DNA from 2 places in the Nonomuraea sp. NPDC052116 genome. Region 1 is predicted to be linked to the other one. Evidence: riboswitches for the same ligand, from Rfam matches in the RefSeq annotation. Region 1 holds a riboswitch; the other holds the start of a gene.

Region 1 (11,963 bases):
ACCGTCATCCTGACCCGCACCTCGGCGCGGGCCACGCCGATGCCCGAAGGGGAGGACCTGAAGACCCTGGGCGCGAGCGGCGCCACGATCGTGCTGCACCTGGCCGTGCAGCGGATCGAGGCGGTGGTGGAGGAGCTGCTGCCCTCCTACGGGCCGGACTGCCCGGTGGCGGTGGTGGCCCGGGCCAGCAGGCCCGACGAGGTGATCCTGCGCGGCACGCTGGCGGACATCGCCGGGCAGGTCCAGGCGGCCGGGATCCGGCGTACGGCGGTGATCGTCGTCGGCCGGGTGCTGTCGGCCACGCAGTTCCCCGACAGCCACCTCTACAGCGCGGAGCGGGAACGGCCGTGCGACGGGTCCTGATCCTGGGCGGCACGGCCGAGGCGCGGGCGCTGGCCGCCGAGTTGTCCGGCGGGCTGTCCGACTGCGGCGTTCATGTGGTGTCCTCGCTGGCCGGGCGGGTGAGCAACCCGCGGTTGCCGGTCGGGGAGGTGCGCGAGGGCGGGTTCGGCGGGCCGGACGGGCTGGCCGCCTGGCTGGCGGCCGAGCGGATCGACGCCCTGGTGGACGCCACGCACCCGTTCGCGGCGCGGATGACGGCCTCGGCGGCCGAGGCGTCGGCGCGGACGGGCGTGCCGCTGCTGGTCCTGCGCCGCCCGGGCTGGCGGGAGGGACCGGGCGACACCTGGCAGCGCGTGCCCTCCCTGCACGCGGCCGCCGCACGACTGTCCGAGGCGGCCACACGACGGTCCGAGACCGCCGCGCGGCCGGGCGGTGGTCCGGTGCGGGTGTTCCTGACCACCGGCCGGCGGAGCCTGCCGGTCTTCACCGGTCTGGCCGGGGTGTGGCTGCTGGCCAGGTCCGTCGATCCGCCCGAACCGCCGGTCCCGGACCACGTGCACGTCCTGCTGGACCGCGGGCCGTACACGGTCGAGGGTGAACGCGCCCTCATCCGCGAGCACCGGCTGGACGTGCTGGTCACCAAGGACAGCGGCGGGCCGATGACCACCGCCAAGCTGGTCGCGGCCCGCGAGCTCGGACTGCCGGTGATCATGGTGGACCGGCCGCCACTGCCCGCCGGCGTCCGGCTGGTGGAGACCGCCGCGGACGCGGCCGCCTGGGCTCAGGGATAGCGGCGCGGCGTGTAGACGACGCCGCGCTCGGTGACCTGGGTCGTCGAGGAGCCGACGATCAGCAGGCAGCGCATGTCCACCTGCGCGGGGTCGAGCTCGCCGAGCGTGGTGACGGTGACGCTCTCCCGCTCGCCGCCGACGTCGCGCCCGATCACCACCGGGGTGGCGGCGTCGCGGTGCTCCAGCAGCAGGTCACGGGCGGCGGCGACCTGCCACGTACGGCTGCGCGAGGCCGGGTTGTAGATCGCCAGCACCAGGTCCGCCTTCGCGGCGGCGCTCAGCCGGCCGGCCACCACCTCCCACGGCTTGAGCAGGTCCGACAGCGACAGCACGCAGTAGTCGTGGCCCAGCGGCGCGCCGACCCGGCTGGCCACGGCCTGGGCGGCGGTCAGCCCGGGGACGATCCGCACCGGCACGTCCGGGAAGCCGGCCGCGGCCTCCAGCACGGCGCTGGCCATCGCGAACACTCCCGGGTCGCCGGAGGACACCACGGCCACCCGCGCGCCGTCGCGGGCCAGCTCCAGCGCGTGCCGGGCGCGCTCGGCCTCCACCCGGTTGTCGGTGCGGTGGCGGCGCTGGCGCGGGTTCGGGGCGACGCGGTCCACGTACGGGCCGTACCCGACGAGGTCGGTCGCCGCCGCCAGAGCTTCCTGGGCCTCGGGCGTGAGCCATGGCCGCCCGGCGGGCCCGAGGCCCACCACGACCACCTCGCCCCGGGTCTCCGCAGCGGGCGGTTCGGGGACGAAGGTCCGCTCGGCGGGGCTGGCGAGCAGGGCCAGCGAGAAGTACGGTACGCCGTCGGCGTCCACGTCCTTGAGCGGCGCGACCCGTTCGGCTCCCATGGTGGCGCGCTCGACGTACCAGGCGTCGTCCAGCCGACCGGCCTCGGCCAGCGCGTCGCGGACCTTCTCGAACGTCCGGCCCAGCTTGAGCACCGCCGCCGAGTCGGTGCCGCGGAGCCTCTCCGCCAGCACCTCGGCGGGCAGCGTGCCGGGCAGCACGGTCAGCACCTCGTCCCGCTCCACCAACGGCCGGCCCAGCACGGCCGAGGCGGCGCTGACGGAGGTGACGCCGGGCACCACCTCGGTCGGGTAGCGGTGGGCGAGCCGCTTGTGCATGTGCATGTACGAGCCGTAGAACAGCGGGTCGCCCTCGGACAGCACGACCACGGTCCGGCCCGCGTCCAGGTGGGCGGCCAGCCGCTCGGCGCAGTCGGCGTAGAAGTCGTCGAGCGCGCCCTGGTAGCCGCCGGGGTGGTCGGTGGTCTCCGTGGTCAGCGGGTAGAGCAGCAGCTCCTCGATCTGGCCTTCCTTCATGTACGGCAGCGCGATCGAGCGGGCGATGCTGCGGCCGTGCCTGGCGGCGTGGTAGGCGATCACGTCGGCCTCGCCGATCAGCCGGGCCGTCTTGACCGTGACCAGCTCGGGATCCCCGGGACCGAGCCCGACCCCGTACAGCCGTCCCGTCATCGCCATCACTCCGTCTCGTTCGCGATGGCGTTGACCGCCGCCGCCGTCATCGCACTGCCGCCGCGGCGGCCGTGCACCACCAGATATTCCAGGTCGCTGTCCGCCAGCGCCCGCTTGGACTCGGCCGCGCCGATGAACCCCACCGGGATGCCGAGCACGGCGGCGGGCCGGCCGGCGCCCTCGGCGACCAGTTCGAGCAGCCGGAACAGCGCGGTCGGCGCGTTGCCGATGGCCACCACCGCGCCGTCGAGGCGGTCGCGCCACAGCTCCAGCGCGGCGGCGCTGCGCGTGGTGCCGAGCCGTTCGGCCAGCTCCGGGACGCCGGGGTCGCCCAGCGTGCACACGACGGCGTTGTCCGCGGGCAGCCGGCGCCGGGTCACGCCGGAGGCGACCATCTGCGCGTCGCACAGCACGGGCGCGCCCCTTCGCAGCGCCGCGCGCGCCCGGACGACCACGGCAGGCGACCAGTCCAGGTCGGTCACGAGGTCGGTCATGCCGCAGGCGTGGATCATCCGCACCGCCACCTGCGCGACCTCGGGCGGCATCCCGGTGAGGTCGGTCTCGGCACGGATGGTCGCGAACGAGCGCCGGTAGATCTCGGCCCCGTCGCGGATGTAGTCGCTCACTGATGCCTTTCCTGGTATCCGTCGCCGGTGGCGACCATCTGGACGACCCGGCCGCGCGGCAGCCCGCAGCGCCGCTTGCAACCGGCCCAATGCACGGGCGTCTCCGGAGGGCCGTCCAGGGTCGCCACCCAGCGCCGCGCGTCCTCCTGGACGTCGGCCAGGGACTTGGCGCAGCCCGGACGGCCGGTGCAGGCGCTCACCCCGGCCCACGGCGACGCCGGGTCCGTCACCAGCCCGGCCGCCTCCAGCATTCGCGCCGCCCGGCCGGCGGCGGCGGGCGGCAGGTCGAGGAGTACGACGGTCCGCCACGGCGTCAGCCGGATGGGCACGTCGGCAGCGTCTCCCGGGTCGGCCGCGCCGGTGGCGTCTCCCGGATCGGGCACGCCGGTGGCGTCTCCCGGACCAGGCGCACCATCGGCACTCCCCGGATCGGGCGCACCGATGGTGCCGGCCGGGCCGTTCACCTCGGCCGCCGCGGCGATGGCGCGTGCCTGGGCGGCGGACAGCCGTCCGAGCGGCACCACGACCTCCAGCGCCACCCGCCCGTCGCGCTGCTCGATTCGCCCGGCGTGCGGCTGGTGTCCGGAGTGGGCATCGGCGGCGCGGTCGGCGGTGCCGGTGTGGTCGTGGGGGGCGGTGTGGTCGCGGGAGGCGGTGGTGGTGTGGAGGCGGGTGGCGATGCGGGCGGGGCCGTTGTCCAGCTCCGCGATCCGCCACGCCCCCCGATCCCCTTCCGGCCGTTCGTCGAGGAACGCCTCGGCGGCGGCGATCATGCGTTCGGCCGCCGCGTCCGCCCCCACGGCGAGCCCGATGTCCACGCCCGCCAGCAGCAGCCGCCCGTCGAAGAACGTGACGTCGGCCCCCAGCGCGAGCATGTCGCCACTGCCCTCGTCCACCGCGAACAGGAACCGCCCCGGCAGCCCGGCCAGCCGGGGCCGCGAGCACAGCGCCCGGTCCAGCGCCGCCACCAGGGGCTGCGGATCCAGCAGGCCGGGGCCCGTGCGACCGCCGAGCGGCGAGGCCACGATGTTGCGTACGCGCTCGTGCGCCTGCGACGGCAGCAGTCCGGCGGCGGCGATCCGCTCGGCGAAGGCGGCGGGTGAGCGCAGGCCGCGCACCTGGACGTTCGCCCGGGAGGTCAGCTCGATCACGTCCGAGCCGAGGTCGGCCGCGCAGGCGGCCAGCTCGCGCAGCCGGGCGGGTGAGATCGCGCCGCCGGGCAGGCGGACGCGGGCCAGCGGGCCGTCGGCGGCCTCGTGCACCTGTAGCGCCCCCGGACAGGCGTCGGGGCGCATACGTCCGGAAAAGTCGGCTATGGACACGATCAGGATGGTAACGCCACTTCTGGCGGGGGTCGCTCTTGTCGTAGGCTCCCTGTAGGCGATGGCTAGGGAGGAAGCCGGTGCGAATCCGGCGCGGTCCCGCCACTGTGACCGGGGAGCGAACCCCACCGCAGGCCACTGCCCGGAGACGGGTGGGAAGGCCGGGGTGAGCGCTGATCCGGGAGCCAGGAGACTCCGGCCGCCGCGACACCCGCGACCGGGGCGAGGACCCCGAGGGAGGATTGCGCCGTGCCTGGCGACAGCCGTACCGTCCTGCTGCTCTCGACCTCCGACACCGACCTGCTCAGCGCTCGCGCGAGCGGTGCCGCCTACCGGCTGGGCAACCCGGCCCGGCTGGCGGCCGAGGACCTGCCCGCCCTGCTGGAGGGCGCCGACGTGGTCGTGGTGCGCCTGCTCGGCGGCCGTCGCGCCTGGGAGGAGGGCCTGGACGCGCTGCTGGCCGGCCCTCTGCCGGTGGTGGTGCTGGGCGGCGAGCAGGCGCCCGACGCCGAGCTGATGGAGCTGTCCACGGTCAGCGGCGGCGTCTGCGCCGAGGCCCATGCGTACCTGGCCCACGGCGGGCCGCCGAACCTGGCCGAGCTGCACGCGTTCCTGTCGGACACGGTGCTGCTGACCGGGCACGGGTTCGCGCCGCCGGAGGCCACGCCCTCGTGGGGGCTGCTGGAGCGCAACGCGCGGCCCGGGCGGGGGCCCGTGATCGGGGTGCTCTACTACCGGGCGCATCACCTGGCGGGCAACACCGCGTTCGTGGAGACGCTCTGCGCGGCCGTCGAGGAGGCGGGCGGGCAGGCGCTGCCGGTGTTCTGCTCCTCGCTGCGCACCGCCGAACCCGAGCTGCTCGACACGCTGCGCGCCGCCGACGCGCTGGTGGTGACCGTGCTGGCGGCGGGCGGCTCGCGCCCCGCGACGGCGGGCGCGGGCGGCGACGACGAGGCGTGGGACGTGGGCGCGCTGGCCGCGCTCGACGTGCCGATCCTGCAGGGGCTCTGCCTGACCACCGGCAGGCAGGCGTGGGAGGAGAACGACGACGGGCTGTCGCCGCTGGACGCCGCCTCGCAGGTGGCCATCCCGGAGTTCGACGGGCGGATCATCACGGTGCCGTTCTCGTTCAAGGAGATCGACCCCGAGGGGCTGACCGTCTACGTCGCCGACCCCGAGCGGGCCGCCCGGGTGGCGGGCATCGCGGTACGGCACGGGCTGCTCCGGCACACCCCGCCCGCCGGGCGCCGCCTGGTCGTGATGTTGTCGGCGTACCCGACCAAGCACTCCCGGGTGGGCAACGCGGTCGGCCTGGACACCCCGGCCAGCACGGTCAGGCTGCTGGCCAGGCTCGCCGAGGCCGGCTACGACCTCGGCGAGGGCTTCCCGGGCGTGGCCGAGCAGGACGGCGACGCGCTCATCCACGCGCTGATCGCCGCCGGCGGCCAGGACCAGGACTGGCTGACCGAGGAGCACCTGGCGGGCAATCCGGTACGCATCTCCGCCGCGTCCTACGAACGCTGGTACCGCACCCTGCCCGAGGGCCTGCGGACGGAGATGGAGCGGCACTGGGGGCCGCCGCCGGGCGAGCTGTTCGTGCACGAGGGTGACATCGTCCTGGCGGCGCTGCGGGCCGGGAACCTGGTGGTGATGGTGCAGCCGCCGCGCGGCTTCGGCGAGAACCCGATCGCCATCTACCACGACCCCGACCTGCCGCCCAGCCACCACTATCTGGCCGCCTACCGCTGGCTGTCGGCCGAGTTCGGGGCGCACGCGATGGTGCACGTGGGCAAGCACGGCAACCTGGAGTGGCTGCCCGGCAAGTCGGCCGGCATGTCCGCCGCGTGCGGCACCGACGCGGCCATCGGCGACCTGCCGCTGGTCTACCCGTTCCTGGTGAACGACCCCGGCGAGGGCACGCAGGCCAAGCGGCGGGCGCACGCCGTGCTGGTGGACCATCTGGTGCCGCCGATGGCGCGGGCGGAGACGTACGGCGACATCGCCCGGCTGGAGCAGCTCCTGGACGAGCACGCCACGATCGCGGCCATGGACCCGGCCAAGCTGCCCGCCATCCGCGCGCAGATCTGGACGCTCATCCAGGCCGCCCGGCTCGACCACGACCTGGGGCTGGCGGACCGGCCGCACGACAGTGAGTTCGACGACTTCATCCTGCACGTGGACGGCTGGCTGTGCGAGGTCAAGGACGCGCAGATCCGCGACGGCCTGCACGTGCTCGGGCAGGCTCCGGCCGGGCAGGTGCGCGTGGACCTGGTCCTGGCGATGCTGCGCGCCCGGCAGATGTGGTCGGGCCGCGAGACGCTGCCCGGCCTGCGCGAGGCGCTCGGCCTGGCCGAGGACGGCACGGCGGGGCTCGGCAGCGTGGACCGGGCCGAGGCGGTCGCCCGGGCGCTGGTGGAGGCCATGGAGGAACGCGGCTGGGCGCCGGATTCAGCGGCGGAGGTCGCGAGCGGGCTGCCGGACGAGCGGCGCGAACTCGTGACGCGGGTCCTCGCCTTCGCCGCCACCGAGGTGGTGCCGCGCCTGGCCCGCACCACCGACGAGCTCGACCACGTCCTGCACGCCCTGGACGGCGGCTACGTTCCCGCCGGGCCGAGCGGCTCGCCGCTGCGCGGCCTGGTCAACGTGCTGCCGACCGGCCGCAACTTCTACTCCGTCGATCCCCGCGCGATCCCGAGCCGTCTCGCCTGGGAGACCGGCCAGGCCATGGCCGAGTCGCTGCTGGAGCGCTACCGGTCGGACACCGGCGAGTGGCCGCGTTCGGTGGGGCTGTCGGTCTGGGGCACCAGCGCCATGCGCACGGCGGGCGACGACGTGGCCGAGGTGCTGGCCCTGCTCGGCATCCGCCCCGAATGGGACGAGGCCTCACGCCGGGTCACGTCCCTGGAGCCGATCCCGCTCGCCGAGCTGGGCCGTCCCAGGATCGACGTGACGGTGCGGATCAGCGGTTTCTTCCGTGACGCGTTCCCGCACGTGGTGGCCATGCTCGACGACGCCGTACGGCTGGCCGCCGGGCTGGACGAGCCGTACGAGGACAACTACGTGCGCGCCCACGTCGCCGCGACCGGGGGCGACGAGCGCCAGGCGACCATGCGCGTGTTCGGGTCGGCGCCGGGCGCGTACGGGGCCGGGCTGCTGCCCCTGATCGACAGCCGCAACTGGCGCGACGACGCCGACCTGGCCGAGGTGTACGCGGTGTGGGGCGGCTTCGCCTACGGCCGCGACCTCGACGGCGTGGCGGCCCGCCCGCAGATGGAGGACGCCTACCGCAGGATCGCGGTGGCCGCCAAGAACGTCGACACCCGCGAGCACGACATCGCCGACTCCGACGACTACTTCCAGTACCACGGCGGGATGGTCGCCACCGTCCGCGCGCTGACCGGCAGGGCCCCGGCCGCGTACGTCGGCGACAGCACCCGCCCCGACGCCGTCCGCACCCGCACCCTGTCGGAGGAGACCTCGCGCATCTTCCGGGCCAGGGTCGTCAACCCGCGCTGGCTGGCCGCGATGCGCCGCCACGGCTACAAGGGGGCCTTCGAGCTGGCCGCCACGGTCGACTACCTGTTCGGCTACGACGCCACGACAGGGGTGGTCGCCGACTGGATGTACGACAAGCTCACCGAGACGTACGTGCTCGACCCGGAGAACCAGGCGTTCATGACGCAGTCCAACCCCTGGGCCCTGCACGGCATCGCCGAACGCCTGCTGGAGGCCGCCGAGCGGGGCATGTGGCAGCACCCCGACCCGGAGGTCCTGCGCGGCCTGCAGGAGGTCTACCTCAAGACCGAGGGCGACCTGGAGGACGACACCAGCCGCTGAGCCGTCATCGGCTGCCCGGCCCAGTGCAGGTGCAGGTAGGACGCGGTCACCTGGGCGTCGCCGAACCCGTCGGCGCCGCCTTCCCAGCGGAACAGCGGCTCTCCGGCGTACTCGACGGCGGTGCGGTGGAACTCGTGCCCGCGGAAGCGCTCGCCCGGCTCGGTCAGCGGGGAACGCCTGAGCGCGACCGCGTCCCGGTAGCCGAGCGTCAGCCTCGGCGTCATCCGTGCCCGGCCCGGCACCCGCCCGCACATCCGCTGCCCGTCCAGCTCCTCGCACAGGTAGAGCAGCCCGGCGCACTCGGCGGCGATCGGGCCGCGGAAGGCCGCCACCCGCGCGCGCAGCGGCTCGTTGGCGGCCAGCTCGGCGGCGTACACCTCGGGGAAGCCGCCGCCGATGACGAGCGCCGCGGTCCCGTCCGGCAGCCGCTCGTCCCGCAGCGGGTCGAAGACCGCGACGTCCGCCCCGGCCGCCCGCAGCAGCTCGACGTGCTCGGCGTAGCCGAACGTGAACGCCGCCCCGCCCGCCACCGCCACCACCGGCCGGTCCGTCCGCTCCCCCCGCGCGGGCTCCCAGGGGACGGCGTCCAGCGACGGCGCCGACGCCGCCAGCCGGAGCAGCGCGTCGAGGTCGCACGAGCGGGCCACCAGCGCGGCCAGCCGGTCCACCGCGGCCAGCGCCTCGGCCTCCCGTTCGGCGGCGGGCACCAGCCCCAGGTGCCGTGACGGCGTGGAGACGGCGTCGTCGCGGCGGATCGCGCCCAGCACCGGCACCCCCGCCGCGGCCAGCGCGGAACGGCACAGCTCCTCGTGCCGGTCCGAGCCCACCCGGTTCAGCACCACCCCGCCCACCCGCACCCGGGGGTCGAACGTGGCGAACCCGTGCACCACCGCCGCCACCGACCTGCTCTGCCGCGCCGCGTCCACCACCAGCACGACCGGCGCGTCCAGCAGCCGGGCCACGTGGGCGGTCGAGGCGAAGTCGGTGTCCCCCTTGCCGTCGAACAGCCCCATCACGCCCTCGACCACCGCCACGTCGCACCCCGCCGCCCCGTGCCGGAACAGCGGCCGTACGCGCTCCTCACCCACCAGCCACGGATCCAGGTTGCGGCCGGGACGCCCGGTGGCCAGCGCGTGATAGCCCGGGTCGATGTAGTCGGGGCCCACCTTGTGCGGCGAGACCCGCAGCCCGCGCGCCCGCAGCGCCGCCATCAGCCCCGTGGCCACCGTCGTCTTGCCGCTGCCCGACGACGGCGCGGCGATGACGAGCCGGGGAACTACCACTCGATGCCCTTCTGCCCCTTCTGCCCGGCATCCATGGGGTGGCGAACCTTGCCCATCTCCGTCACCAGGTCCGCCACTTCGATCAGCCGCTCGGGCGCGTCCCTGCCGGTGATCACCACGTGCTGGTTGCCGGGCCGTCCGGCGAGCGCGGCCACCACGTCGTCCAGCTCCAGCCAGCCCCACTTCAGCGGGTACGTGAACTCGTCCAGCACGTAGAACCGGTACGTCTCGGCCGCCAGGTCCCGCTTGATCTGCTCCCACCCTTCACGGGCGTCGGCCGCGTGGTCCTCCTCGGCGCCCGGCCGCTGGATCCACGACCAGCCCTCGCCCATCTTGTGCCAGGTCACCGAGCCGCCCTCGCCCGTCTCCCCCAGCACCTTCAGCGCCCGCTCCTCGCCGATGCGCCACTTGGCCGACTTCACGAACTGGAACACCCCGACCGGCCAGCCCTGGTTCCAGGCCCGCAACGCCATCCCGAACGCCGCGGTCGACTTGCCCTTGCCGGGACCGGTGTGCACGACCAGCAGCGGCCGGTTGCGGCGCTGCCGGGTCGTGAGGCCGTCTTCGGGGACGACGGCGGGCTTTCCCTGCGGCATGCTCAGACCGCCTTCCTGTGATCGCGCACGACCGACCCGAGATCGGCCAGGAAGTCGAGGGAGACGAGTCGGGCCCGCAACCGGGCCGCCAGCCGGACCGCCAGGCCCAGCCGTACGGGGCCGCTCTCGCAGTCCACGACCACCGCCGCCGTGCCCTCCAGCAGCGCCGCCGCCCGGTCCACGTCGCCGCCCGCCGTGGCGCGCCCGTCCGTCACCAGCACCAGCAGCGGCCGCCGCGCGGGGTCGCGCAGCCGTTCGATACGCAGCACCTCGGCGGCCCGCGCCAGCCCGGCCGCCAGCGGGGTGCGCCCGCCGGTCGGCAGCGAACGCAACCGCGCCGCGCCCGCCTCCACCGACGAGGTCGGCGGCAGCGCGACCGCCGCGCCCCGGCCGCGGAAGGTGACCAGGCCGACCTTGTCGCGCCGCTGGTAGGCGTCGAGCAGCAGGCTGAGGACCGCCGTCTTGACCGCGGTCATCCGCTTGCGCGCCGCCATAGAGCCGCTCGCGTCCACCACGAACAGCACGAGGTTGCCCTCCCTGCCCTCGCGCACCACCTCGCGCAGGTCGTCCTCGCGCAGCACCAGGCCGGGGCCGCGGCGCCCGCGCCGCAGCTGGTGGGGGGCGGCGGCCAGGACCGTCGCCGTCACGTGCAGGTCGCGCACGCGTCCGGCGGGGCGGCGCGAGCCGGTGGCCCGGCCGTGCGGGGTGCGCGAGCGCGACCGCCGCCCCGCAGCGCCCTCGCCGACCCCGGGCACCTCCAGCAACGGCACCCGGTACGGCGCCGCCACCCCGGCCACCCGCCCGGCCGCTTCCTTCCCTGGCCCTCCGCTGTGCTCCGGCACCGCGCCATCGTCGGCGGCCGACGGCGCTGTGCCCTCGACGGCCGGCAGCGATTCCCTGCTCCCGGCGTCGTCGGCCGCTGGATACCTGCCGTCAAACGCACGGTCCTGCCGGTGCCCGCCATCCGGCCCGGGCCCGCCACCCTCGGACCCGCCACCGCCAGGACCGCCTTCAGGACCGCCTTCAGGACCGCCTTCCGAGCCGCCGGGTGGCGGGGTGCCGTCTCCGGCCGTCGTCGGCGAGCCCTCCGGCCCGCCAGGTCCGGAAATATCAGGACCTCCGCCGTCGGGATCGTCCGGATCCTCCTCATCCCCCGACGTCCTCGCCAGCAGCTCGTCCAGCAGGCCCTCGTCCAGCCCTGGCGCGTCGAACGGATCGCGCCGCCGCCGGTGCGGCAGCGACAGCCGGGCCGCCGCACGCACGTCCTCGGTGGTCACCACATCCCTGCCCTGCCAGGCGGCGTGGGCGATGGCGGTGCTCGCCGTCACCAGGTCGGCCCGCAGGCCGTCCACCTCGAACGCCGCGCACACGGTCGCGATCTGCCGCAGCCGCGCGTCGGGCAGCCGCACACCCGGCACCCGGGCGCGGGCCTGCGCGATCCGGCTCGCCAGCGCCGTTTCCTCGGCCGCCCACCGGGCCGCGAACGCGCCGGGGTCCGCGTCGAAGGCGAGCCGCCTGCGCACCACCTCGGCGCGCTCCTCCGGGTTCCTGGACGCCTTGACCTCGACGGTCAGCCCGAACCTGTCCAGCAACTGCGGCCGGAGCTCGCCCTCCTCCGGGTTCATGGTCCCGACCAGCAGGAACCTGGCGGCGTGCCGTACCGACACCGACTCGCGCTCCACGTAGCACGTGCCCAG
Region 2 (11,963 bases), on a different contig from region 1:
GATGTTGGCGGCCGGGTCGGTGCGCAGCCGGGCGGGGTCCGCGCCGATGAGGCGCCCGGCCTCGGGCAGCGTGGTGGGCGGCGGCGCCGCGCTCAGCGCCGACGCGGGAGGGGCTTCGGCGAACGTACGGGCCAGCGGGCGGGCGTCGTCCCCCCTGGCGTCGCCGAGCGCGTCACCGATCGGCCACGCGTGCCCGCCCCCGGTCGAGAAGGCATGCGTGTCCTGGGCGGCGGCGCTCAAGGGGCTGAGCGTGTCGGCGGGGAACGCGTCCACCAGGTGCATCGGCCCGTAGCCGCCCGCCGTGCTCGGCGACCCGCCGTTCGCGTCCCAGCGGGACTCCAGGTACGAGACGCCGAGCAGCACGCTCTCCGGCACCCCGAACTCCCGGGCGGCCGCGGCGAACTCGGCCTGCCGCCCGGAAGGGTTCGCGGGTCCGGGCACACCCCAAGGGAAGAGGCCGGGTGGGCCCGTGAGGGCAGGAGCGGTCCGGTGGCCGGAGCTCGCGAGGGCGAGGCCGGGCGGTCGCGCTGGGGCAGAGCCGGATGCGGGCATGTCCGCGGGCGCGGTGAACGTGCCGGCGGTCAGGGCGGCGGCGAGCCAGAGGCGCATGACATCTCCCCCAGGAAGGTCACGATACGACTACTCACCGTAACCTTTCCCAGAAAGGGATGGGTCAGACGGGTCGGATGATACGCATGAGATCCGCCAGATCGGCTGCGAACTCGGCATCCCAGTCATCGGGCGTCAGATGCCCGGCCAAACGGCGGTGGGCGGGCGCGTCGGCGCCGCGGCTGAGCCTGATGTCCCGGGAGGCGTCGGAGAAGCGTCCACTCACCTCGGAGAGCGCGAACCCCATCACGAACGTGCTCACCAGCCGCTCGATCCGGGGGACGTCGGTCTCCGGCACGCCCGCGTCGAGCAGCGCCTGGTAGAGCTGGTCGACCACCTGGACCCCGTCGGGCGTCGCCGAGGTGCGCAGCAGCAGGAGCGGGAAGACCGACGGGTGCTCGCGGGCCAGCCGCCGGGTGGCCCAGGCGATCGCACCCAGGCGCTCCTGCCAGGTCTGGCCGGGATCGCCGGGCGCGAGCCGGTCGAGCAGGCGGCCGACGAGGCCGTCGAGCAGCTCATCCTTGTTCCGGAAATATCCGTACAGGGCCATGGGTGTTACTCCGACCCGCTCGGCGACGGCCCGCATGGACAGGGCTTCGAGGCCGCGCTCGTCGGCGATGGCGAGGGCCGCGTCGAGGATTTCCGGCTGCCGGGAGGTCTTGAGCTTCCGCACCGCGTCAGTCTACAGTGTAGAGCAGTCTACATCGTAGACTGGGAAGGGGCATGGGCTGATGGCGCGCACGAGCGGGCTGGTGGAGGCGGCCGGGCTGGTCAAGCGGTACGGCGACGTCGCCGCGCTGGACGGCTTCGACCTGCGGGTGGAGCCGGGCGAGATCGTCGGGCTGGTCGGCCACAACGGCGCGGGCAAGACGACGTTCTTCGAGATCGCCGCGGGATTGGCACGCCCGGACGCCGGGCGTGTCGCGGTGCGGGGCGAGGTGGGGATGGCGCCCCAGCAGCTCGCCCTCTACCCCAGCGTCACCGTACGGGAGACGTTGCGGCTGTTCGGCGGGCTGGCCGGGCTGCGGCGGCGCGCGCTGGCCGGGGCCGTCGAAGCCGTGGCGGAGGAACTGGCGCTGACCGGGGTGCTCGACCGGCGGGTGAGCGTGCTCTCCGGCGGCCAGCAGCGCCGCGCGCAGGCGGCCACCGCCCTCCTGCCCGACCCGGACGTGCTCCTGCTCGACGAGCCCACGGCGGGCGCCGACCCCGAGACCCGCACCGCCCTCCTGGCGGCGGTGCGCCGCAGGGCGGACGGCGGCGCGGCGGTCGTCTACTGCACGCACTACCTCCCCGAGCTCACCGAGCTGAAGGCCACGATCGCCGTCGCGCGGAGCGGGCGGGTGATCGCCAGGGGCACGGGCGCCGAGCTGCTCAAGGGGCTGCCTGGCGAGGTCCGCGTCACCCTGGACGACGACGAGATCACGGTCGCGACCACCGACCCCACCGCCACCCTGGCCGCCCTGCTGCGCGACCTCGACCGCCCGGTGCGCGGCATCGACATCCGCCAGCCGTCGCTCGACGACCTCTACGAAGATCTCCGAAAGGAGCCCGCGGATGCCGCGTGAGACGATGCACCGCATCGCCGTGCTGGCCGCGCACAACGTGCTCCTGCGCCGGCGCGACCCGGCCCACCTGGTCAGCTACCTGGTCATGCCCATGGTCCTCATGCTCGTCTTCAAGTCGATGCTGCGCGAGCCCGCCCAGGTCGTGACGGGCCTGCTGGTCATGTTCTCGGTGCTGTCGATGGCCGATGTGGCCACGGCCGGCCTCGCCGAACGCACCTGGCACACCTGGGACCGCCTCAGGACCACCAGGGCCCGCGTCCCGGAGATCATGATCGGCAAGGCCCTGCCGGTGTTCGCCGTGCTGGTCCTCCAGCAGGTCGTGCTGCTCGCGTACGGGATGATCGTGGTGGGGCTGCGGCCGGTCGGGACGGCGTGGCCGCCGGCCCTGGCCCTGGCCGTGGCGGCGTGGTGCTTCGCGCTGCTCGGCGTCGGCACGGCCCTGGCCGGGGTGGTGCGCAGCCAGGGGGAGCTGAGCACGCTCTGCAACATCGCGGCGCTGTCGGTCAGCGCGCTGGGCGGCGCGCTGGTGCCGTACGCGATGATGCCCGCCTGGGCGCAGGCGATCGCGCCGATCTCGCCCGGATACTGGGCGACCACCATGCTCCAGGCCGCCGTCAGGGGCGACGTCGCGGGCACGGCCCGCCCCGCGACCGTCCTCGTCGGCCTCGGTCTCGCCGCCGGAGCCTTCGCCTGGTGGCGCTTCGGCAGGGGCTGGGGCCGCGGCAGCCTGCTCTAGACAGGCGTTCGAGTTAATTCCTGCCCGATTTCGGGCAGGAAGTTGAAGTGTCTCGTTCCAGATGCGTAATGTCCTCGTCTGTGTCCCCGGCACGACATCCCTACGAAGACCTCATCGTCCACCTCACCGAGACGAGCCCGCTGGGCCCGGGTGAGGCGGCGAAGGTGATCGCCGACGTGCTGTCGTACTTCTCCGAGTCCGTCGAGGAGTACGTCCGCCGCCGGCACGCCGAGCTGAAAACGGTCGGCCACACCAACGACGAGATCTTCCCCAGGATCGCCGCCGAATTACGCGGTCGGCGGGTCGCGGCACCGGAGCTGTCCCTGCGGCAGCTGCGCAGGATCGTCTACGGATGAAGAGGAGACCTCGATGTGCGGAATCGTGGCCTATGTCGGCCCACGGGACGCGGCGCCCATCCTGCTGGAGGGCCTGCAGCGTCTGGAGTACCGGGGGTACGACTCGGCCGGGGTCGTGGTGTCCAACCGGGGGCTCAAGCTACGCAAGGTCAAGGGCCGCGTGGCGGACCTGGCCAAGGTCGTGCCGGCCAGGTTCAAGGGCACCCTGGGCATCGGGCACACCCGCTGGGCCACGCACGGCGTGCCGAGTGACGAGAACGCCCATCCCCACCTGTCCTCCGACGAGCGCATCGCGGTCGTGCACAACGGCATCATCGAGAACGCCGGCGAGCTGCGCGCGAAGCTGGAGGCCGACGGCGTGGTGTTCGCCTCCGAGACGGACACCGAGGTGCTCGCGCACCTGATCGCGCGCGCCGCCGACGAGAACGACTCCCTGGAGGAGGCGGTCAGGAAGACGCTCAAGAGCATCGTCGGCACGTACGGCATCGCGGTCATCGACCGCGAACGCCCCGGCGAGGTGGTCGTGGCGCGCAACGGCAGCCCGATCGTGCTGGGCATCGGCGAGAAGGAGATGTTCGCCGCCTCCGACGTGGCCGCGCTCGTCCGCTACACGCGCCAGGTCGTGCACCTGGAGGACGGCGAGCTGGCCGTGCTCAAGGCCGACGGCTTCCACACCTTCGCCAGCGACGCCCGCGAGACCGCCAAGGAGCCGCTGACCGTCGACTGGGACGCCGGCCACTACGACACCGGCGGCTACGAGCACTACCTGCTCAAGGAGATCTCCGAGCAGCCCGAGACGATCACCCGTACGATGAGCGGCCGGCTCGACGAGCGCTTCCACGTGGCCCACCTGGGCGGGCTCAACATGGACGCCCGCGAGACGCGGGGCTTCCGCCGGGTGAAGATCATCGGCTGCGGGTCCGCGTACTACTCGGGACAGATCGGGGCACAGCTCATCGAGGAGCTGGCCCGCATCCCGTCCGACGCCGAGCCCGCCAGCGAGTTCCGCTACCGCAATCCGGTCGTCGACCCCGACACGCTCTACGTCGCCATCAGCCAGTCGGGCGAGACGTACGACACGCTCGCCGCCGTGCAAGAGCTCAAGCGCAAGGGCGGCCGCGTCATCGGCATCGTCAACGCGGTCGGCAGCGCCATCGCCCGCGAGGTGGACGGCGGCATCTACCTGCACGCGGGTCCCGAGGTCTCGGTGGCCTCGACCAAGGCGTTCACCTCGACGTCGCTGGCGTTCGCGCTGCTCGCGCTGCACCTGGGCCGGGTGCGCGACCTGTCGCCCGCCGACGGGCGGCGCATCGTCGACGGCCTGCGCAGGCTGCCGGGGCAGATCGAGGAGATCCTCACCCAGAGCGACAAGATCGCCGAGCTGGCGCAGAAGTACGCCAAGCACCCGAGCATGATGTTCGTGGGCCGCGTGCGCGGCTACCCGGTGGCCAGGGAGGGCGCGCAGAAGCTCAAGGAGATCTCGTACGTGCACGCCGAGGCGTACCCGGCCAGCGAGCTCAAGCACGGGCCGCTCGCGCTGATCGGCCCCGACATGCCGACGGTCGCCATCGTCCCCGACGATGAGCTGCTCGACAAGAACCTCACCACGCTGGGCGAGATCCGCGCCCGCGGCGGGCAGGTGCTCATGGTCGGTCACCGCGAGCCCGACGTCAAGCTGGCCGACGACGTGATCGTGATCCCCAAGAACGAGATCGAGCTGGACCCGATCCTGCTCACGATCCCGCTTCAGCTGCTCGCGTACTATGCCGCGGTGGCGCTCGGCCGGGATGTGGACAAGCCTCGCAATCTCGCCAAGAGCGTCACGGTTGAATAAACAGGCTAATTTGGCCTCAAACCTCGTTATCTTGCTGCGGACGACATAAATTCGATACGTGCGGCAGTTCGACGCTGAGAGGCCCAATCTCGCACGCATGTACGATTACATGCTCGGCGGGAAGGACAACTTCGCGGTCGACCGCCAGGCCATCGAGCAGCTCGCCGAGCTGATCCCGGAGGCGGTCCCGCTGGCCCGCGCAAACCGGGCCTTCCTCCAGCGTGCCGTGCGCTACGTGGCCGCCGCCGGGGTACGGCAGTTCCTCGACCTCGGCAGCGGGCTGCCGACCCAGGGCAGCGCGCACGAGGTGGCGCCCGAGGCCCGGGTCGTCTACGTCGATCGCGATCCGGTCGTCGCCGCACACGCCACGGCCCTGCTCGGACACTCGGGCAGGGCCGCGCTCGTGGAGGCGGACCTCCTGGATCCCGACGCGGTGCTGGCGGGGGCGGGCGGGTTCCTGGACCTGCGCCGGCCGGTCGGGGTGCTGCTCGTGTCGATCCTGCACTTCCTGCCGGATTCGGCGCGGCCGCGGCAGGCTCTGGCGACCCTGCGCGAGCGGCTGGCGCCGGGCAGCTACCTGGTGATCACCCACGCCACCTCGATGGGCCGCCTGGAGGACGGGCGGCGCTACCGGGGCGCCTCCTCGGACGATCCGAGCGGCGGCACCGACCGCACGCCCGCCGAGATCCGCGCCTTCTTCGGCGACTTCCCGCTGGAGCCGCCGGGCCTGGTGCAGGCCGTCGACTGGCGTCCCGACCGGCCCAAGCTGGTGGGGGACTGGTCGCTGCCGTCGTCCCTGATGGCCGGGGTCGGCAAAAAGCCACTATAAGAGATATGTGTATCTCTGCGTATTGTGTCGATAACTTAGAGTGAGCGATGACTCGCGATGCTCGGGGGAGAGGCACATGCGCCGTCGGCGGTTCTTCGCATGGGGGCTGGGCCTGGCCGCGTGCGCGGCCGGCTGCGGGACGGAGCGCTTCGCCGGGAGCGCGGCCGGCCTGCGCGCCCGATACTCGATCAGCCCTCAGGGGCGCCGCTGGGAGCGCGTCGGGCAGGCGTTCGCCGATGCGGCCCGGGCGGCCGGATACGAGAGCGGCGCGGGCGTGAGGATCATGGTGAGCGGGCTGCCCGCGCTGGCCGCCGCCGAGCTGAACAACGCCCAGACCCTCCTGGACACCGCGACCCCCCTGTCCAGGCTCGCCGGCGAGGTCGAGGTCGTGGTCGTGCCCGTCCACTCGCCGTTCGGGGACTTCGAGGCGTTCGGCGCCCACCTGCTCGCCAGTCCGGGCCAGACGCAGCTGGCGGGCGGGCCCCAGGGCGAGCCCGACCACCTGCTGTTCGGCCTGATCGCCAGGGGGCTCGGCGCCGACACCCGCCAGCTCGACTACACCGGCTATCCCAGCAGCCAGGAGGCCGTCACCGCGCTGCTGTCCGGCAAGGCCGCGGCGGCCGCGGGCCCGCTGGCCGACTGGCGCGCGAGCATCAAGGCCGGCCAGGTCAAGGCGCTCGCGGTGTCCTCGGCCAGGCAGGTGCCCGGCCTCGACGCGCCGACGCTGCTGGAGTCCGGCGTACGGGTCGACTTCACGGATTGGGCGGCGGCCTTCGGGCCCGAGCGCATGCCGGACGAGAGCCGCGAATCGGCCATCCGCATGTGCGAGGACGTGACCGGGTCGGCCGACTGGGAGGCGGCCTGCCGGTCCGCGGGCTGGATCTCGATCCCGCTCAGCGGCGCCGACTTCAAGCAGTGGCTGGGCTCCGAGGTCGAGCGCACCCGCGCCGTCCTGCGGGATCTCGGTCTGCTCGGTGCCACCAAAGCCACAACATGCTGGGGTAGTTGCGGGAACGGCCACTAGATGTAGGATCCTGCTCGTCGCTGGTTCGCCTCTCCGGAGGCGGAGCAAAAGGGAACCCGGTGTGATTCCGGGGCTGCCCCGCAGCGGTGAGCGGGAACGACCGCCGTCAGGTGCACTGGAGCGATCTGGGAAGCGACGGCCAGTAGGAGCGATGCGCGCGCCCGCGAGCCCGAAGACCTGCCAGCGGTGTGCCCGGGCCGCCCGCCCGGCACGAAGTGACCATGGCCTCGCGGGAGGGCCGGGGAGCGAAACGGCCGGGGGATGATCCGCGCCGCCGTGCTCTCGCGCGCCCTCACGGGGGACGAGCTCGCGAGGAGAGAGCACGTGACGCAGATCATCGAGGTCGATCGCCGTCTGGCCATCGAGGAGGCCGCCGCCCGGGTCATCACCGACCCGGCCAACTCCCGGGTCGCCGCCCGGCTCCTGGCCGAGGAGATCGCCGACGAGGCCGCCGCGCACGGGGTGCGGACGTTCTCCGAGTCCATCGCCGCCACCCACGCGGCCGGGCTGATCCAGGACGGGCTGGCGGAGTTCGTCGCCGCGCACGCCGCCGAGCTGGACGCGCTGGTCTCCGTGGAGGCGGACGACCGGTTCGAGTATTTCGGGTTGCGCACCGTCTACGACCGCTACCTGCTGCGCCACCCCGAGACGCGGGCGGTGCTGGAGCGCCCGCAGCACTTCTTCCTCCGCGTGGCCTGCGGGCTGTCGGAGTCGGTGGCGGAGGCCGCCGAGCTCTACGCGCTCATGTCCACGCTGTCGTACCTGCCCAGCTCGCCCACCCTGTTCAACTCGGGCGCGCGCCGCCCGCAGCTGTCGTCGTGTTTCCTGCTCGACTCGCCGCGCGACGAGCTGGAGGCGATCTACGACCGGTACGGGCAGGTGGCGCGGCTGTCGAAGTACGCCGGAGGCATCGGCATCGCCTGGACGCGGGTGCGCTCGCGCGGCTCCCTGATCCGGGGCACCAACGGCCACTCCAACGGCATCGTCCCGTGGCTGCGCACGCTCGACTCGTCCGTCGCGGCCGTCAACCAGGGCGGGCGGCGCAAGGGTGCGGCCTGCGTCTACCTGGAGACCTGGCACGCCGACATCGAGGAGTTCCTGGAGCTGCGCGACAACACCGGCGAGGACGCCCGCCGCACCCACAACCTGAACCTGGCGAACTGGGTGCCCGACGAGTTCATGCGCCGGGTGGAGGCGGACGAGGTCTGGTCGCTGTTCGACCCGAAGGAGGTGCCCGACCTCACCGACCTGTACGGTGACGCGTTCACGCGGGCGTACCGCGCGTACGAGGCCGCCGGGCGACATGTCCGGCAGATCCCGGCCAGGACCCTGTACGGCCGGATGATGCGCACGCTCGCCCAGACCGGGAACGGCTGGATGACCTTCAAGGACGCCGCCAACCGCACCTCCAACCAGACCGGCCGCCCCGGGAACGTCATCCACCTGTCGAACCTGTGCACCGAGATCCTGGAGGTCACCAGCGACGCCGAGACCGCGGTCTGCAACCTCGGCTCGATCAACCTGGCCGCCTGCCTGCTCGACGGCGACCTGGACTGGGACCGGCTGCGCGGCACCGTGCGCACGGCCGTGCGCTTCCTGGACCGGACCATCGACCTGGGCTTCTACCCGACGCCCGAGGCCGAGGCGGCGAACAGGCGCTGGCGGCCCATCGGGCTCGGCGTCATGGGCCTGGCCGACGTGTTCTTCACGCTGCGGCTGCCGTTCGACTCGCCCGAGGCGCTGGAGCTGTCCACCAGGATCGCCGAGGAGATCGCGCTGGCCGCGTACGACACCTCGGCCGACCTGGCGGCCGAGCGCGGCCGGCACCCGTCGTACGCGGAGACGCGGGCGGCCGGGGGAGTGCTGCACCCGGACCACTACGTCACGAGCACGCCGCGCTGGGACGCCGTGCGGGAGAAGGTCGCCCGCACCGGCCTGCGCAACTCGCTCATGATCGCCATCGCGCCCACCGCCACGATCGCCTCCATCGCCGGCTGCTACGAGTGCATCGAGCCGCAGGTGTCCAACGTGTTCAAGCGCGAGACGCTGTCGGGCGAGTTCTTGCAGGTCAACCGGTATCTGGTGGCCGATCTGCAGGCGCGCGGGCTGTGGACGCAGCAGCTGCGGGACGACATCAAGCGGGCCGACGGCTCGGTCCAGACGGTCCCCGGCATCCCCGACGACCTCAAGGTGCTCTACCGCACCGCCTGGGAGCTGCCGCAGAAGGCGCTGATCGACCTGGCCGCCGCGCGCCAGCCGTACATCGACCAGTCCCAGTCCCTGAACCTCTTCATGGCCAGCCCGACCATCGGCAAGCTCTCGTCGATGTACGCCTACGCCTGGAAGCGGGGCCTGAAGACCACGTACTACCTGCGCTCCCGGCCCGCCACCCGCATCGCCCAGACCACCGTCCAGGCGGCCCCCGCAGAGGCCGCCGCGGAGGCGATCGCCTGCTCCCTGGAGAACCCCGAGACCTGCGAAGCCTGCCAGTAAGGAGACTGTTGTGCTGCTCGACCCAGGCATGGACCTCACGCTGCGGCCCATGCGCTACCCGGACTTCTACGAACGCTACCGTGCGGCCATCCGCAACACGTGGACCGTCGAGGAGGTGGATCTCCACACCGACCTCGCCGACCTGGCCAGGATGACGCCGCAGGAGCGGCACCTGATCAACCGGCTGGTCGCGTTCTTCGCCACCGGCGACTCCATCGTGGCCAACAACCTCGTGCTCAATCTCTACCAGCACGTCAACGCCCCTGAAGCGCGCCTCTATCTCAGCAGGCAGCTGTTCGAGGAGGCCGTGCACGTCCAGTTCTATCTGACGCTGCTGGACACGTACCTGCCGGATCCCGCCGAAAGGGTGAAGGCCTTCGCCGCGATCGACCACATCCCCTCGATCCGCGACAAGGCGGAATTCTGCTTCAAGTGGATCGACTCGATCAACGAGCTGCAGCGCCTGGAGACGCGGGACGACCGCCGGCGTTTCCTGCTCAACCTCATCTGCTTCGCCGCCTGCATCGAGGGCCTGTTCTTCTACGGGGCCTTCGCGTACGTCTACTGGTTCCGCTCCCGGGGCCTGCTCGGCGGCCTGGCCACCGGGACGAACTGGGTCTTCCGCGACGAGTCCATGCACATGGAGTTCGCCTTCAGCGTGGTGGAGACCGTGCGGGCCGAGGAACCCGACCTTTTCGACGACGACCTGGGGAAACAGGTTACCCTCATGGTGGAGGAGGCCGTGGCCGCCGAGCTGGCCTTCGCCGAGGACCTCTGCGGGGACGGCATGCCCGGCATGGGGGTCGCACAGATGCGCCAATACCTGGAATATGTCGCCGACCAGCGGCTGGCCAGGCTGGGCCTGCCCACGAGGTACGGCTCGGCCAACCCCTTCGCGTTCATGGAGCTGCAGGACGTGCAGGAGCTGGCCAACTTCTTCGAACGGCGTGTCTCTGCGTATCAAGTGGCAGTTGAGGGCAATGTGACCTTTGACGAGTCTTTCTAGACATTGGGGGCATAGGCGTGCAGTCTCCAGCAGGCTGGCCGATTCTCGTAATCTCGGTGATCGGCTCGATCCTCCTGGTTGAGCTGGTTCGGAGGGTGCTGAACAGGGCCGGACGCAAATGGGCGTTCCCCCGGCACCTGGTGGAGCACTGCACGTGGTCCGCCTTCACCGTGGCGGTTGTGGCGGCCTTCAACCTGGCGTTCGCGCCGGGGATGTTCGGCGCGAGCGCGGACGCGAAGGCCGTCGCGGCGACCGTCAACCGGGTGCTCGGCCTGGCCACCATCGCCGCCGTCACCTGGCTGATCGTGCAGGCCACGTACGCGCTGACGGACGTCGTACTCGACCGGCTGGTACTGGTCGAAGGGGAGCGCAACCGCCGGGCTCGGCGGATCATGACGCAGATCGGGCTGGTCCGCCGCATCGCCGCCGCGGTCATCATCGTGATCGCGATCGGCGCGATGCTCTTCTCGTTCCCGCAGGTCCGCGCGCTCGGCGCGGGCATCCTGGCCTCGGCGGGCATCGCCGGCGCCATCGTCGGCATCGCCGCCCAGCCCACCATCGGCAACGCCCTCGCCGGCCTCCAGCTGGCCTTCAGCGACGCGCTCCGGCTCGACGACGTGGTCGTCGTGGAGAAGGAATGGGGCCGGATCGAGGAGCTGACGCTCACCTACGTCGTCGTGCGCCTGTGGGACGAGCGCCGCCTGGTCCTGCCGGTGTCGTACTTCACCCAGAACCCGTTCGAGAACTGGACCCGGCACGGCAGCCGCGTCCTGGCCGTCGTGTTCCTGCGCGTGGACTGGTCGGTGCCGGTGCCCAAACTCCGGGAGGCGCTGTACGAGTTCCTGCAGGGCAACCCGCTGTGGGACCAGAAGGACTGGACGCTCCAGGTCACCGACGTGCTGCCGAACGGCCTGGTGGAACTGCGCGCCCTGATGAGCGCCGCGGACTCGCCGTCCTCGTGGGACCTCAAGTGCGACGTACGCGAGTTCCTGGTCAACCATGTCAGGGACAACTACCCCGAGTCCCTGCCCCACTTCCGCGTGGAGACCCCGGAATCGCGCGCGCAGAAATAAATGTGTGGCACCGCCGCCGATCATTCCTTTACCGTGGACATTGTCCAGCCGCACGAAAGAAAGGCAGCGAAGTGAGCTACCCCCGACTGTGGCGAGGGCTTTCCGGATAACCAAGCCGATTATCGGAAAGCCGTCTCGGAGTGCACCGGGGCGGCTTATTTGTTGACGACCGAGTGTGGGGCAGTTTGGTCAGCCCGCCTGCCTTGGGAGCAGGAGCACCGCAGGTTCGAATCCTGCCACTCGGACAGCGGCCCTGAAAGAAGAGGGCCGCGGGCCACGGCCTGACCGGCGGGATTGGCGCCCCCCGGCCGGACCCGGCCCCCGCCCCGGGCCGGCCCACGCCAGCCAAGCCCGGGGCCCAGCCGCTCTGGCCCAACTGGCAGAGGCGCCGTCTTCAGGAGGCGGAGGTTCAGGGTTCGAATCCCTGGAGCGGCACAG

What was found. Region 1 has a riboswitch for cobalamin ahead of cobN (cobaltochelatase subunit CobN). Riboswitches for the same ligand answer to the same signal wherever they lie in the genome.
Region 2: it holds a riboswitch for cobalamin, as region 1 does, so the genes downstream of both, AB0L65_RS00185 (ribonucleoside-diphosphate reductase subunit alpha) here and cobN (cobaltochelatase subunit CobN) in region 1, are expected to answer to the same signal.

What each region holds. Positions count from the first base shown of each region.
Region 1 is NZ_JBFAWA010000040.1:21,608-33,570, forward strand. Features, by position in the region: gene cobM (precorrin-4 C(11)-methyltransferase) at 1-363, shown strand, start outside; gene AB0L65_RS50535 (cobalt-precorrin-6A reductase) at 348-1,133, shown strand; gene cobJ (precorrin-3B C(17)-methyltransferase) at 1,124-2,602, opposite strand; gene AB0L65_RS50545 (precorrin-8X methylmutase) at 2,608-3,228, opposite strand; gene AB0L65_RS50550 (precorrin-3B synthase) at 3,225-4,550, opposite strand; cobalamin riboswitch at 4,621-4,746, shown strand; gene cobN (cobaltochelatase subunit CobN) at 4,800-8,387, shown strand; gene AB0L65_RS50560 (cobyrinate a,c-diamide synthase) at 8,342-9,670, opposite strand; gene cobO (cob(I)yrinic acid a,c-diamide adenosyltransferase) at 9,664-10,266, opposite strand; gene AB0L65_RS50570 (magnesium chelatase subunit D family protein) at 10,269-11,963, opposite strand, start outside.
Region 2 is NZ_JBFAWA010000001.1:36,604-48,566, reverse strand. Features, by position in the region: gene AB0L65_RS00225 (N-acetylmuramoyl-L-alanine amidase) at 1-609, opposite strand, end outside; gene AB0L65_RS00220 (TetR/AcrR family transcriptional regulator) at 674-1,282, opposite strand; gene AB0L65_RS00215 (ABC transporter ATP-binding protein) at 1,341-2,174, shown strand; gene AB0L65_RS00210 (ABC transporter permease) at 2,164-2,910, shown strand; gene AB0L65_RS00205 (hypothetical protein) at 2,979-3,266, shown strand; gene glmS (glutamine--fructose-6-phosphate transaminase (isomerizing)) at 3,280-5,100, shown strand; gene AB0L65_RS00195 (SAM-dependent methyltransferase) at 5,159-5,929, shown strand; gene AB0L65_RS00190 (tripartite tricarboxylate transporter substrate-binding protein) at 6,006-6,953, shown strand; cobalamin riboswitch at 6,958-7,153, shown strand; gene AB0L65_RS00185 (ribonucleoside-diphosphate reductase subunit alpha) at 7,278-9,446, shown strand; gene AB0L65_RS00180 (ribonucleotide-diphosphate reductase subunit beta) at 9,457-10,452, shown strand; gene AB0L65_RS00175 (mechanosensitive ion channel domain-containing protein) at 10,509-11,525, shown strand; tRNA gene AB0L65_RS00170 (tRNA-Pro) at 11,695-11,770, shown strand; tRNA gene AB0L65_RS00165 (tRNA-Leu) at 11,887-11,960, shown strand.